2 regions of the Neptuniibacter marinus genome follow, and region 1 is predicted to be linked to the other one. Evidence: predicted binding sites of a transcription regulator. Region 1 holds the regulator's gene; the other holds the start of a gene.
What was found. The regulator FliA, encoded in region 1, starts transcription of late flagellar genes. The targets are predictions, from matches to a motif close to CTAAAGTTNNNNNNNNNNCNGCCGATA.
Positions count from the first base shown of each region.

Region 2: a site for FliA is predicted at 2,229-2,255, ahead of ACOQOE_RS08450 (DUF5610 domain-containing protein). Genes of this name have one in related genera too.

Region 1 is NZ_OZ245004.1:696,298-703,733, forward strand. Features, by position in the region: gene flhA (flagellar biosynthesis protein FlhA) at 1-1,704, shown strand, start outside; gene flhF (flagellar biosynthesis protein FlhF) at 1,747-3,171, shown strand; gene ACOQOE_RS03260 (MinD/ParA family protein) at 3,185-4,012, shown strand; gene ACOQOE_RS03265 (RNA polymerase sigma factor FliA) at 4,025-4,735, shown strand; gene ACOQOE_RS03270 (chemotaxis response regulator CheY) at 4,827-5,198, shown strand; gene ACOQOE_RS03275 (protein phosphatase CheZ) at 5,220-6,011, shown strand; gene ACOQOE_RS03280 (chemotaxis protein CheA) at 6,024-7,436, shown strand, end outside.
Region 2 is NZ_OZ245004.1:1,821,788-1,829,223, reverse strand. Features, by position in the region: gene ACOQOE_RS08465 (DNA topoisomerase III) at 1-117, opposite strand, end outside; gene ACOQOE_RS08460 (serine/threonine protein kinase) at 191-1,198, opposite strand; gene ACOQOE_RS08455 (DUF2058 domain-containing protein) at 1,379-1,936, shown strand; gene ACOQOE_RS08450 (DUF5610 domain-containing protein) at 2,332-3,486, shown strand; gene ACOQOE_RS08445 (DEAD/DEAH box helicase family protein) at 3,626-5,392, shown strand; gene ACOQOE_RS08440 (transglutaminase domain-containing protein) at 5,468-6,262, opposite strand; gene ACOQOE_RS08435 (MetJ regulator of methionine regulon) at 6,523-6,777, opposite strand; gene ACOQOE_RS08430 (NADPH-dependent FMN reductase) at 6,960-7,436, opposite strand, start outside.

The DNA of each region.
Region 1 (7,436 bases):
GTAGTGACTAAAGGTGCGGGGCGTATATCAGAAGTAAGTGCGAGATTTACATTGGATGCGATGCCCGGCAAGCAGATGGCGATCGATGCTGATTTGAATGCAGGTCTTATAGGTCAAGAGGAAGCGCGCGCACGTCGTCAAGATGTGACCCAAGAAGCAGATTTTTACGGATCAATGGATGGTGCCTCAAAGTTTGTTCGAGGCGATGCTGTTGCGGGTATTTTGATTCTAGTGATCAACTTGCTGGGCGGTTTGGGTATAGGGATGCTTCAGCATGACCTTGATTTTGAAACGGCTATGCGTTTCTATTCACTGCTGACCATTGGTGATGGCTTGGTTGCACAGATCCCGTCACTGTTATTGTCTACTGCGGCAGCGATCATGGTAACTCGACAAAATGTTTCCCATGATATGGGTAAACAGGTTATCTCGCAGATGTTTGCTTCGCCTAAGGCACTTGCAGTTTCTGCGGGGATTATGACCATTATGGGGATAATCCCCGGTATGCCCCATGTGGCGTTTTTGTCACTGGCTGCAGCTTCAGGCGGGGGAGCATGGTGGGTTATACAGCAAGAGAAAAAGAAAGCTTTAGCGGAAGCGCAGCAGGTAAAAGAACAAGCAGAGTTACCGCAAGAGGATGAGGCAGAGAAGAAAGACCTTGATTGGGATGATGTGATGCCTGTGGATATGATCGGCCTTGAGGTGGGATACCGTTTAATTCCTATGGTCGATAAGATGCAGGGAGGTCAGTTATTAAGCCGAATCAAGGGTGTTCGTAAAAAGCTATCGCAAGATCTTGGTTTTTTAGTCCCGTCGGTCCATATTCGAGATAATCTTGATCTTTTGCCCGGTGCGTATCGCATTACCTTAATGGGTGTTGTAGTGGGGGAATCTGAAGTTTATCCAGATAGAGAACTTGCGATAAACCCCGGTCAGGTCTTTGGTAAGTTGCAGGGGGTTGAAGTAAAAGATCCTGCTTTTGGTCTCGACGCGATCTGGATTGAACAGTCACAAAAAGAGCAGGCGCAATCTCTAGGTTACACGGTAGTTGATGCATCCACGGTCGTAGCTACACATTTAAATCAATTGCTTCAAGTGCATGCGCATGAGTTGTTGGGGCATGAAGAGGTGCAACAGCTGCTGGATATGTTGACCAAAACCTCACCTAAGTTAGTGGAAGAATTGGTCCCAGGAAAGCTCTCTTTCAGTGTGTTGCTGAAGGTATTGCAGAACTTGCTAATGGAACAGGTCCCTTTAAAAGATTTTCGAACGATTGCGGAATCTCTTGCTGATGCCGTGAGCCGTACTCAAGATCCCCTCGGATTAACAGCGGCAGTCCGAATCTCCTTAGCTCGTTTAATTGTTCAGAATATTAATGGTTCAGAACCTGAGCTGCCTGTTATTACTTTGGCTCCACAGCTGGAGCAACTATTGTTGAATTCTGTGCAGCAGGGGCAAGATAACGGTTTAGTTTTGGAGCCGGGTATGGCGGAGCGATTACAAACGTCTTTGTCTGAAACAGCTACACAGCAAGAGATGATGGGGCGTCCTTCAGTGCTATTGGTCGCAGCGCCTGTTCGACCGTTAATGTCCAAGTTTGTTCGTTATGGCGAGCATCAGATCCATGTGCTCTCCTATCAGGAAATTCCTGAAAATAAAAAGGTCACTATCGTTGCAACGGTGGGAGGTGAAGTTAATGGTTAAGTATATTTTAGCTGAGCCTTATTTGGCCGATAAGGAATTGATATGAAAGTAAAACGTTACTTCGCACCAGATATGCGCCAGGCCATGCGTAGGGTCCGGGATGAAATAGGTCCTGATGCCGTCATTGTATCGAACCATCGCGTTGCGGGTGGTGTTGAGGTTGTTGCTGCCCATGAAAATGATTATGAGGCGGCACAACACGAGTTTTCTCGTAAGAAGAAAGTAGAGCAAAAACGGCAAAGCCAAATTGACGTCTTAACTCATGGTCAAAAAGGGGATCTGGCAAGTGAATTGCAAAAGGCCCGAATGCAGATCGCTGAAGCTGAGATGGGGAGTGGTCAAAATTATGACACATCTGGCAAAGTTAACCGGCAGCTTGATAATGATGATGATGAGCTGCGCGCAATCTTAGCCTCACTTAAAGAGAGGCAGAAGAAGAAAGCGGATGCCGCTCACCGAAACTTCATGACAGGTTCGGTGCTTGATGATGCTGATCTTGGTCTTGATCTGCGTGAAGAACTATCAATCCCTCAGCCTGAAGAGGAGAGGGGAGGTAGCTTAATTAGATCAATGCAGAATGAAATTGAGCAGCTCAAAAATCTATTAAGTCAGCAGGCTTTATCAGGATCAAATGTTAATTCTGGTTTTTCAAAACCCCCATTACAGCGAAAGTTGGAAATGTTAGGTGTTAGTGAAAAATTATCAGCCCATCTTTTAGGTTCAATGGAGGTGGGGCTGCCGCCTAATAAAGCATGGAAAAATGCGTTGTCTCGCTTATCGGATTCTATTCCTGTACTAGGCGAGGATTTTATTGAACGTGGTGGTATGGTTGCATTTGTAGGGCCTACAGGTGTAGGTAAAACAACCACTATAGGTAAGCTAGCGGCGCGCTATGTATTGAAATATGGCAGTTCTAGCTTAGCCTTAGTGACAACTGATACCTTCCGTATAGCAGCCCATGAACAGTTGCGTACATTTGGGCGTATCTTGGATGTCCCCGTCAGGGTCGTTGATGCAGCAAATAGCTTAGATGATGTTCTACACTCTCTTAAGAATAAACGCCTCGTGCTGATTGATACGGCGGGATTGAATGCGCAAGAGCCGCATAGCGAGGCGCAGCTGGAAATGCTTGAAAGTGTCACTTTGCGATTAAAAAAACTATTAGTCGTTTCTTGTAGTAGTCAGCGCCGAGTCGTTGAACAAGCTTTTAATGTTTATAAAAACCTTGGGTTGAATGGTTGTGTCTTAAGCAAAATGGATGAGTCAGGTAGTTTGGGCGAGGCGATCTCGCTAATTGTGGAAAAACGCTTACCCGTGACTTATGTCACTGATGGGCAGCGAATACCTGATGATATCGATATTGCTCAAAAACATGAGCTTGTAAGTAGGGCTGTGATTACGGCGCAAAGAGCAATTGAAGCTGAAAAAAATGCGGTCGCGTTAGACTCAGCGTATAAAATGGGTTAGTGGTGAAATAATGATTGATCAACATAAGCCCGTTAAAGTAATTGCTGTGACAGGTGGGAAAGGCGGGGTTGGTAAAACAAATGTCTCTGTGAACTTAGCTATGGCGTTAAGCGACATGGGACATCGTACAGTGCTAATGGATGCCGACTTGGGCTTGGCTAATGTTGATGTGTTGCTTGGTTTGCGCCCGAAAAAAAATATTGCAGATGTTTTAAGTGGTGAGTGTGGGCTAAAAGAGGTCATGCTGGATGTCTGTGAAAATTTAAAAATTGTACCCGCTTGCTCCGGTACGCAGGAGATGACAGCGCTTTCCCCTCATGAGCATGCGGAGCTAATCCATGCTTTTAATGAGGTTTCTGATGATATTGATGCGTTAATCATTGACACCGCGGCAGGTATTTCGGATTCTGTGGTTAGTTTTGTGAAAGCTGCTCAGGAAGTGCTAGTTGTTGTATGTGATGAGCCTACGTCGATTACAGATGCTTACGCTTTAATTAAACTGTTAAATCGGGATTATAAAATGACGCGCTTTCGTGTCCTTGCCAATATGGTAAGAACGGACAATGAAGGTAGAAATATGTTTGGTAAGTTATTAACGGTTACTGATCGGTTTCTTGACGTCACGCTTCAATATGTGGGTTCAATCCCTTATGATGAAAATGTTCGTAAAGCGGTGCAACGCCAAGTCGCTGTTTTAAAAGCTTTTCCAAAGAGCAAAGTATCCTTGGCATATCGTCAATTAGCGAATAAAGTAAATGGGTGGCCAGTTCAAGCTGTGCCCCGAGGTCATTTAGAGTTTTTTGTTGAGCGGCTTGTACAAGGAGCTCGCCCATCGGATTGATAAAGAGGCAGTATGTACAACCAGCTGCAATTACAATCGAGTGATGAGTTAATTCAGCAGTATGCGCCGCTAGTTAAACGTATCGCCCATCACTTACTGGCTCGATTGCCAGCCACAGTGTTGCTCGATGACTTAATTCAAGCGGGTATGATTGGCCTGCTTGAAGCGGCTAAGCGATACGATGCTGCAAAAGGTGCTAGCTTTGAAACTTATGCAGGGATCCGCATTCGTGGCTCTATTATTGATGAGGTGCGCCGAGGAGATTGGACTCCGCGGTCAGTACACCGAAATAGTCGGCGAGTGACTGAGGCAATTCAGCAGATAGAATCGCGGACAGGCCGAGATGCTAGTGATGCTTCAGTAGCAAAAGAGTTGGGGATCTCTGTGGATGAATACCACAATTTGTTAAAAGATACTCTTGATAGTCGTTTGTTTAGCTTTGAAGAGATGATTAATCCTCAGCACGAAGGGCCAGGAGAGACATTTGCTAATGATGATCCCGGGCCAAATCAGCATTTTGAGCGAGAATCGTTTTTAAAAGCACTAAGTGGCGCTATAAGTAATTTGCCGGAACGGGAAAAATTAGTATTAGCGCTCTATTATGATGAAGAGCTTAATTTAAAAGAGATTGGTCAGGTTTTAGGGGTTAGTGAATCTAGGGTAAGCCAGATTCATAGTCAGGCAGCATTAAGATTGCGATCGCGATTAAGTGAATGGCAATAATAAGTTGCTAAGGCTCAACGTAATTGCGGTAATTTAGTGTAGACTCACTGGGTTGTGCAGAGTTAATTGGAGGCTGGTCTTGAATAAAGACATGAAGATTCTTGTAGTGGATGATTTCTCCACAATGAGACGAATTATAAAAAATTTACTACGTGACTTGGGCATGACAAATGTTCTTGAAGCGGATGATGGGCAGACTGCTTTGCCAATTCTGAAACAAGGCGGTATTGATTTCTTAGTGACTGACTGGAATATGCCAGGAATGACAGGGATCGATCTCTTGAAAGAGGTTCGTTCTGATCCTAACTTGGCCGCAATGCCAGTATTAATGGTTACTGCTGAAGCTAAAAAAGAGCAAATCATTGCTGCCGCTCAGGCTGGGGTGAATGGTTATGTTGTTAAACCGTTTACTGCTGCGGTACTTAAAGCAAAGATTGATAAAATCTTTGAGCGCCTGAGTTAAATAATAAAAGGTCAGTTTTAAATGATTTCAGAAACAGGCAATGGCTTAAGTCACTTTGAAATGGAATTGCAGTTGAAGGCGCAGGAACTTGTTTCTGTTCTCAACGAAGGTAAATTACCTGATGCGATGGAGATTATTCGCGAACTTCATGAGTTTCGTCACCAAACGTTTTTTAGTGAAGTAGGGCATTTGACACGTGGACTTCATGAAGCAATTAAATCGTTTTCAAGTGAACTTGGGCGTAGCCTAGAAATTGATGGCACTGCTCAGCCTGATACTGATGCAGCTGATCACTTGAACTATGTTATCGAAGTGACTGAAAAAAATGCCCACGAGACCATGGACCGAGTTGATAAAGCGCTTGTTCTGGTTGATAAATTAGATAAGCAAAGCGAGCGGTTTAAAGACTTATTGTTATTAGTTGGGCAGTTGGAAAAAGAGCATAAATCGCTTAATGGCGTTTACGATAGAACCTGTGCAGTCAAAGAAGAATCAGAACAAACAATCAGCACATTACGTGAAGAATTAACGGATATTGTTGTCTCTCAGAGTTACCAAGATATTACTGGCCAGTTGATTAGACGTGTGATCAATCTCGTCACTAATGTTGAAAGCCATCTTGTTGCATTGATGGGAATGGCGGCACAGGTGGAAAAAATATCGGGCGTCGACATGTCCACAGAGTCTGAAAATGAACAGACTAATAATAAGAATCCTATTCAGGCTGAAGGACCACAAATCAAGAAAGATAGCGCTGATGTAGTCAGTGATCAAGATGAAGTTGATGATTTGTTATCCAGTCTGGGTTTTTAAGAGGAGCGCCATATGAGTTTGGAAGTGGATCAGGAAATTCTTGAAGATTTTCTTGTTGAGGCAGGAGAGATCCTTGAGCAATTATCCGAACAGTTAGTCGATCTGGAACAACGTCCTGACGATAGTGATCTGCTCAATGCTATTTTCCGAGGTTTTCATACAGTTAAAGGCGGTGCTGGTTTTTTGCAATTAGAGCCTATGGTTGATTGCTGCCACAATGCTGAAAATCTGTTTGATATGCTGCGTAATGGCGATATTAAAGTTACCTCGGAACTCATGGATGTAGTGCTCCAAGCTTTAGATAGTGTCAATGTTATGTTTGAAGCTGTGCGCAATGGAGAGGAGCTCGAACCAGCCAATCCACAACTGATCCAAGCGTTGGTCGCCTTTACTAAGGGTGAAGCTCCTAAACCTGCTGCCGCTAAAACTGTCCCAACTCCAGACCCTGTTCCTGCACAGACATCTAGTGCGCCTAATACACAGGATCCTACAATTGATGAATTTGATATGCTGCTGGATGATCTTGGTGACTTGCCCGAGGTCGCTGCGGAAGTTAATGAAGCGCCTGTAGATGATAGCCTTATTACCGATGATGAATTTGATGCCTTGTTGGATGAATTGCATGGTCCAGGTAAAGGACCTGATGCAGCGGTAGCTACTAAAGAGCCGCCAGCTGTTGATGATTCTGCCGATCCAGAGCTAATTACAGACGATGAATTTGAAGCTTTATTAGATGAGCTACAAGCACAAGGTAAAGGCGCTTTTGTGGAAGCGCCTATTGTTGAAACAGTACATGAACCCGTCCCTGCTCCAGCGCCAGCCGCTGTTGTAACACCCGCCCCTGTTGCTGCTGTAGCGCCTACTCCAACGCCAGTGGCTGAGAAGAAAGATAACGCCGTTTCCGCCGTTGTTAAAGCGGATCATCCACAAGCCAAGCCACAGCCAGAAAGTAATGTACGTGTAGATACGCGCTTACTTGATAAAATTATGAATATGGTGGGTGAGCTAGTACTAGTTAGGAATCGGTTGGTCCGTTTAGGTGTTACCCGCGAAGATGAAGAGATGGCAAAAGCTCTCGGCACTTTAGATATGGTAACCGCTGATCTACAAATGTCGGTGATGAAAACGCGAATGCAGCCGGTGAAAAAAGTATTTGGCCGTTTTCCGCGTTTAATTCGAGATTTATCTCGAAATTTAAAGAAAGAGATTCGCCTTGAACTACGGGGTGAAGAGACAGATTTAGATAAAAATTTGGTTGAAGCTTTGGCAGATCCGCTTATTCACTTAGTACGTAATGCGGTTGACCATGGTATCGAAACGCCTGATATTAGGGAGGCTGCGGGTAAAGAGCGTGAAGGTCATGTACTTTTGTCTGCAGAGCAGGAAGGCGATCACATTCTGCTAACAATACAGGATGATGGTGCC
Region 2 (7,436 bases), 1.1 Mb from region 1:
AGTGACAGTATCGCCATTGGCTGCCCGAATACACCCCTCCTCTTTTTTATGGGGTTTTGGCAGTGCATCAGCGATCGCTCGCCCTAAACTGGGTTTTTCGGCTATATATAAAATCATGGAAATAAACTGTATATAAAAACAGTACTTAACGGTATAGGAATTTAAGCCTGTAATCCAGAAAAAACCAACACTAAATCATTTTTAAAGGCGCTTGATCAAGAATGGCCATCTGCTCTCTTAACTCTAAAATATGCTCGCCCCAATAGCGGCTAGTATTAAACCAGTTAAAGCTATGTGGAAATGCGGGATCTTCCCAGCGCTTAGCTAACCAAGCGCTATAGTGCATAATTCTCAAACTCCGTAAGACCTCAATTAAACGAAGCTCTGTAGTTCTAAAATCATTAAATTCATTATACCCATCAACGATTTCGGAGAGTTGTGCCGTTTGCTCATGGCGGTCCCCTGATAACAGCATCCAAATATCCTGCATGGCCGGAGCCATACGCGCGTCATCGAAATCAACAAAATGAGGGGCATCATCTCGCCACAACATATTGCCAGAGTGACAGTCGCCGTGAACACGAATCTTCTTTATCTCGCCACACTGTTGAGTGATCTCATCAATCGCTTGTAACAGGTCAGCAGAGACCGATGTATAAGCCGCTTTAAGATCCAAGGGAATAAAGTGCTCTGAGACAAACGCTACACTCTCATAACCAAAATTTTGCGTAGTAATTTCGGGGCGGTGAGTAAAAGGTTTAACCTCACCAACACGGTGCATTCGGCCCAGCAATCGACCTAATACAAACAGGTTATCCATATTATCAAGTTCAGGCGCATGTCCACCCTTTCGAGGAAAAAGTGAAAACATAAACCCTTGATAATCAAACAGTGTATTACCTTCCTCATTTTTTAAAGGGGTAACAATTGGGAGTTCATGTTCGGCCAATTCAAACGAAAATTCGTGCTCTTCCAAAATCTGCTCTCGGCTCCAACGGTTGGCCCGATAAAACTTCGCAATCAGCGGCTCTTTATCTTCAATACCTACCTGATAAACACGATTTTCATAGCTATTTAATGGAAAGGTCCGACCATCACACCAAAACCCTTGCGTCTCAACAGCATCCATCAAAAATGAGGGTGTTAAGCGTTCAAAGGGATGGGTCTTATCATGCTCAGGCATTTTATCTTCAGACATTCTATTCCTAGCTATAAATTACAGTATGGCTGGAGATTACGTTTAAGCGTTAGCCGCTGCAAGCCATTAAAGGGCTATTTTTTAATACAATTTACAACATTAAAAACGATTAAATGCAGGCGCTATGATCAGTTTTTGATATAGTTTCGCAACATCTATATTTTGTATTAAGAGATTGTTATGGCAGGTTCACTGAAAGATCAATTACTAAACATCGGCCTCGTTGATCAGAAGAAAGCGAAAAAAGCCGATTCAGACAAGAAGAAACAGAAAAAACAGGCTAATAAAGCGCGGAAATCCGGCCAAGCAGTCATCGACGAACAAGCGATTAAACAACAAGCACTCGAGCAGCAGCGTAAAGAGAAACAAGAGCGTGACCGCCTACTCAATCTACAGCGCGATGAGGAGCGCCAGAACCGAGAGATTGAAGCGCAATGCCGACAAATGATCATGCAGCAGCAGATCAATATTCCAGACAATGCTGAGCTCACATACAACTTTGTCTACGATAAAAAAGTTAAAACAATGTACGTTACCAGCGACTTACAGACACAGTTGATACGTGGCCAAGTAGCCATTGCTACACTCGATGAAAAGTTTTACTTAATCCCCGATAAGTTCGCAGAAAAGATTGAACAACGTATACCTGATTACGTTATTCGCGTTCAACCTGAAGAAGAACCGGATGAAGATGACCCTTACGCCGATTATAAGATCCCTGATGATCTTATGTGGTAGTCGAACTAGGAATTGAAAGACCTTTCGCACGGGCGCTGGCTATAGATATAAGTAGCGCCCTACTGAATAGCGATTAAACTCAGGTCAAAGCTTAATCCCTAACAGAACATGAAAGAAATTCTTTACCTTGTCCGTAATCAAATCATTTTATACGGCCTAACAACTAAATGAATAAGGTAAAAACTGTTTTATTATCTGGCCAATAGCTGAAAGTGGGTATAACCATCCCATTGACTAAAGCCAATAAGAACCCTTTTATCTGATGAAAGAATTTCATACATTAGTGTTTACATTAAAGCAAAGTGCATATCTGTCGATAACCCATTTATCGCTATAATATGGAAATACAAAATCGGGATCATAAGGGTCCTTTTTTGTCTGTGGAGGAATTACCCGTGCAAGTTTTATTAAGCAGCCAAGCAGCCTATTCTCAGGTTCGCCAAGAAACATTGGTAACCGGTGGGTTTGCAGATGGTAAAGACAGCAGTGGTCGTTCTGCATCTGCGGCAGATAAGTTAGTCGCCAAACTAGCAGAAAATATTCCTGGAATGAGCTTATCTGAGATGAAAGGTCTCGATGCAAATGATTACTCTCCAGAAAAAGTAGCTTCTCGGATTTCCGATTTTGTTGCCCAAGGGTTAGAGCAAGCTCGTTCTCGCGGCGCTTCTGACGCTGATCTCGATCGCATGTACCAAGCAGCTGTATCGGGTGTTGAGAAAGGCTTTAAAGAAGCCACGGAGATACTAGAAAAGCTGAATATGCTCACCGAAGATACATCCGCCACTATAGATCAAACTAAAGACCTCACCTTTGACGCACTAGCCGCAATTGCACCAACAGCAAGCACTGAAGACGTGGCAGCAACAAGCAGCCAAACATCTATCTCTGCCGCTGAGCGTTATTCCAAAGCAGAATCCTTCTCTATGGAAGTGATGACCCAAGAAGGCGACAAGGTCTCAATCTACTTTGATAGTGAAGCCAGCATTACAGCGTCCCTTGGTGCATATACTGATGGTGAAACCAGTGCCGTCTCTTATGGTATTGACCGTAACGCCAGCAGTAACTTTAGCTTTAGTGTAGAAGGCGATCTTAATGAAGAAGAGTTAGACGCCCTCACCTCCTTAATTCAAGACATTAATCTGATTGCAGAAGATTTCTACAGCGGTGATGTTCAGGATGCTTTTAATCAAGCGGCCGAATTAGAAATGGACAAATCCCAATTAATGAACTTGAATGTAACTATGACTCAGTCAACGAGTTACTCTGCAGTAGCCGCTTATGAGCAAGTTCAGCAGTATGATAATCCGCTCGGCGATAACGGGCGTCACTTAGGTGGCATGATGCAAAACATGGAGAACTTCATGAATAATCCAGCACTTGGATTCTTAGAAGATAGCTCTTTATTTGGCGCCAGCTTATTAGAAAATTTGATCCAAGAAGATATACGTTACAAAGATGCGGATGAAGAATCCCAGAGTAAACTAGATAATAACGTTGGTTTATTGCAAAGCATTATGGCTCAGTTTTCTCAGGAAAATGCAGACGATTAACCCCCTTCTTAATCGCTGCAATATACGTAAAACCGGCCTTTTAATGGCCGGTTTTTTTTATGCCGCTCAATCGCTCCCATATAAAGACAAGGGCTGATATGATCAGCCCTATAATTCATCATCATTTGATCATGTATCCATGAGCTCTCCCTTTACACTGCGCCCTTATCAACAAGATGCTGTAGACGCCACTCTACAACACTTCCGTAAAACGGAGGATGCAGCCGTCATTGTGCTGCCCACTGGCGCAGGAAAGAGCTTAGTCATAGCAGAGCTGGCCAAACTCGCAAAACGAAAAATATTGGTCTTAGCCCATGTAAAAGAACTAGTTGAGCAAAACCACGCTAAGTATGAAAGCTACGGGCTCAAAGGCGGAATATTCTCCGCAGGTTTAAAGCGCAAACAAAATGATTTTCAAGTTACCTTTGCCAGTATCCAGTCCGTATCAGCTAATCTTGACCGTTTCTCAGCAGAATACTCACTGCTGATTATTGATGAATGCCACCGCCTAAATGATGATGACGACAGCCAATACGGCAAGATTATCAGCCAACTCCGTTCACTCAACCCACAGCTAAAAGTACTCGGGCTAACCGCTACACCTTACCGGCTAGGCATGGGATGGATCTATCAATACCATCACCGTGGTTTTGCTCGTAGTAGCGATCCAAAACCCTTTAAATACTGTATTTACGAACTTCCCTTAAGTTATATGGTTCGTAACGGCTATCTAACTGAGCCTAAATGTATTGATGCCAGCATTACCCAATATGACTTCTCCGCATTAAAGCAAAACCGTTTTGGCGAATATGCAGAAGCAGAAGTAAACCAATTACTAGGCAAACATCCCCGCGTAACACAAACGATTATTGAACAAGTCAAAGCATTGTCTCAAACCCGTCAAGGTGTCATGGTATTCGCTGCTACCGTAAAACATGCACAAGAGATCTGCGGCTACCTCCCAGTAGATCAAACCGCCTTAATTACTGGTGCGACTGACAACAAAGAGCGCGATCAACTCATACAAAGCTTTAAGCAGAAAAAACTGAAATTTCTGGTTAATGTCTCTGTACTTACGACAGGTTTTGATGCGCCCCACGTAGACTTTATTGCCATCCTACGCCCAACCCAATCGGTAAGTTTGTATCAGCAAATTGTTGGCCGTGGTCTTCGCCTTGCAGAGGGGAAAACTGACTGCCTGGTCATTGACTATGCCGGCAACCACTTTAACCTGCATCACCCTGAAGTGGGGGAAAAGAAACCCAACCCTGATACTGATCCAGTACAAGTCTTTTGCCCTAGCTGTGGCTTTGCCAATATATTCTGGGGGAAAACGGATGATGAAGGGAACGTGATCGAACATTACGGTCGTCGCTGTCAAGGTTTACTAGATTTCGACCCTACAGATAAGCAAGAGCTAAAACAGCAACCACAACAGTGTGATTACCGTTTTAGATTTAAGGAATGCCCTCACTGTAACGCCGAAAACGACATCGCTGCACGCAACTGCCATAAATGCAAAATGGCGATTATCGATCCCGATGACCAGTTAAAAAACGCCTTAAAACTAAAAGATGCAATGGTTATTCGCTGTTCAGGCATGGAACTCAGCAGCGTACAAGATCGCTTAAAAGTCACCTACTATGGAGAGGATGGCGAAGAACTGAGCGAATCTTTTGATTTTTCTAAACACAGCCAGACAACTGTATTTAACAATCTATTTGGCAAACGCATCGCTAATGCGCAAGCCCCTAAAACCCTGAACAACATTTCCGAAGTACTCGCCATCAAGTCACTTCTTACGGCCCCAGACTTCGTCATCGCCCGTAAGCAAAAACACTACTGGCGCGTTCAAGAACGGATCTTCGATTACGAAGGTAAATACCGTAAAGCCAATCAACTTTAAGTAGAAGGCCCACCTCCGAAATTTTTCCTACTTCAACCGTTCCAAGATTAATCATTTACATCGAACTGAATATCATTACAACAGCGCAGGCATCCGTTCGACTCTGATATCCATACGCAGTAGATCCACTGGATCACCAAATTGGCTATATATCGCCACATCAGCAGCATCTCGACCGTAGGCGATCGCAACACGTCCACCATATCGGCTATTCTGAGTCGGATCGAATGCATACCAGCGCCCTCCGACATAAGCCTCAAACCAAGCATGAAGATCCATAGGTTCAAGCCCTTCAAGATAACCAACAACCATTCGAGCAGGGATCGACAGAGAACGACAACAGGCTATACCTAGATGGGCCATATCCCGGCAAACCGCCTCTGATTTTTCATTAACTTCACAGGCACTAATGATCTGCTGACCACTTCCAGGAGAGTAGCGCAGTGTTTGGCGAATATAATCAATAATTGCTGTGCACTGATCATATCCAGGCGCGACACCAACAACGAGTGATTGTGCTAATTGAGTGAAACGATCAGACTCACAAAAACGGCTCGGTAACAGAAATGGAAGTGTATCTTCAGGTAAATTTTGCACTTCAATAAACGGTGCCCCCGGCGCTACATCAAAGGCATCTGCACATTCGATATTAACCGATGTGTAAACTGAAAAAGGTCCAGCAGGTGCCACCACCCGTTGACATAAATTACCAAATGGATCGGTGAACTCGACCGCCATAACGCTAGGTGAAAACTCATACTGCTCACGGGCTACCCACTGCTGCTGCCCACTACGAGGGCGAAGCATTAATAAAAATGGCGTAGCTACAGGGATATTGAAGTCAAGAACACAAGAAGCATGTAGCCACATAAGAACATCCTAATTAATTTAAGCCAAAGGAATTCTATACTCTAAACTACTCACAACGGCACAACCCTATTAGGCATCGTCCTTCGTTCTTTACGTACTCAGTTAATCTAGCACGTCACCTCCACTGCCGCTAGCACTATGAGTTAGAAGTATGATTAAGCTTAGAATAGATTATATATAAGCAAATAGAGCAGCTGACTATAGAGGGATGAGCAAGTGTTAGTTTAAGCCGAGAATAAACTCCCCTCTTTATTCTGCTCTTACAGTGTAAAACCTATATAGAAAAGTAAGGCTCCCATATAGATTGAGAGTGCGGAAACGCCATCTTGGGAGAGATCCCTTGAGACTATATCACCCGTCCCTTTTACTATACCGATAATCACAAGTCCGATCCCGCCCGTAAAGCGATAATTATTTAAATTCACATGGCCTTGCTCATCCGTTATAAAACGTAAGTAACTAAATAACAGTAAAGCACTTCCCACTATAAATATAATTACTCGAAAGTTTTCCATCGCTAATCCTGTATCAAAAAAATCATACTCTGCCCTCAATAGTCATCATAGCGATAACAAACTGGATCTATTTACTTCACTTACTCCTCAGGTCAGTAGCACCAGCATGTTGCTTATCGTACGCCCACTCTCTTTACTAATGGCTATCAAAAACCGATCCAATCTATCCTGTGCCAAGCTGATTAAGGCGCATTTCGCTGAGAGGGGTCAATTTTTAAGGGCATCACTATTTTGTGTGGATCGACTACCGCTTTATGCTCACGGGTAGCCTGAGCCCACCAAATAAGTTGATTGAAGGCACGGCTAAAATATTCAAACCAAGACGCCTGATTCTGGCCTGCCTGCACGCTCCCATCTTCGGCAAAGACCTCTTGTGCTTTAGGTACATGAATCATCGCAGAAACAGGTAAACAACCAAGCTCTGAAAGAAACGTCCGCATGCCTACAGCTGCACGCATACCACCCCACTGCCCCGCAGAATAGGTAACAATGGCACTCGGCTTGTAAGAGAATAGAGAGCTACCAAAATGGTTTAACATATCAGCCAACGCAGGACTCATCGAGTGATTATATTCAGGGCTAACCATAATATAGCCATCAGCTGACTCTATCTTGTCTGCCAGCTCATTCAGTTCTGGGGGAACCGTGCGCTGAGAGTA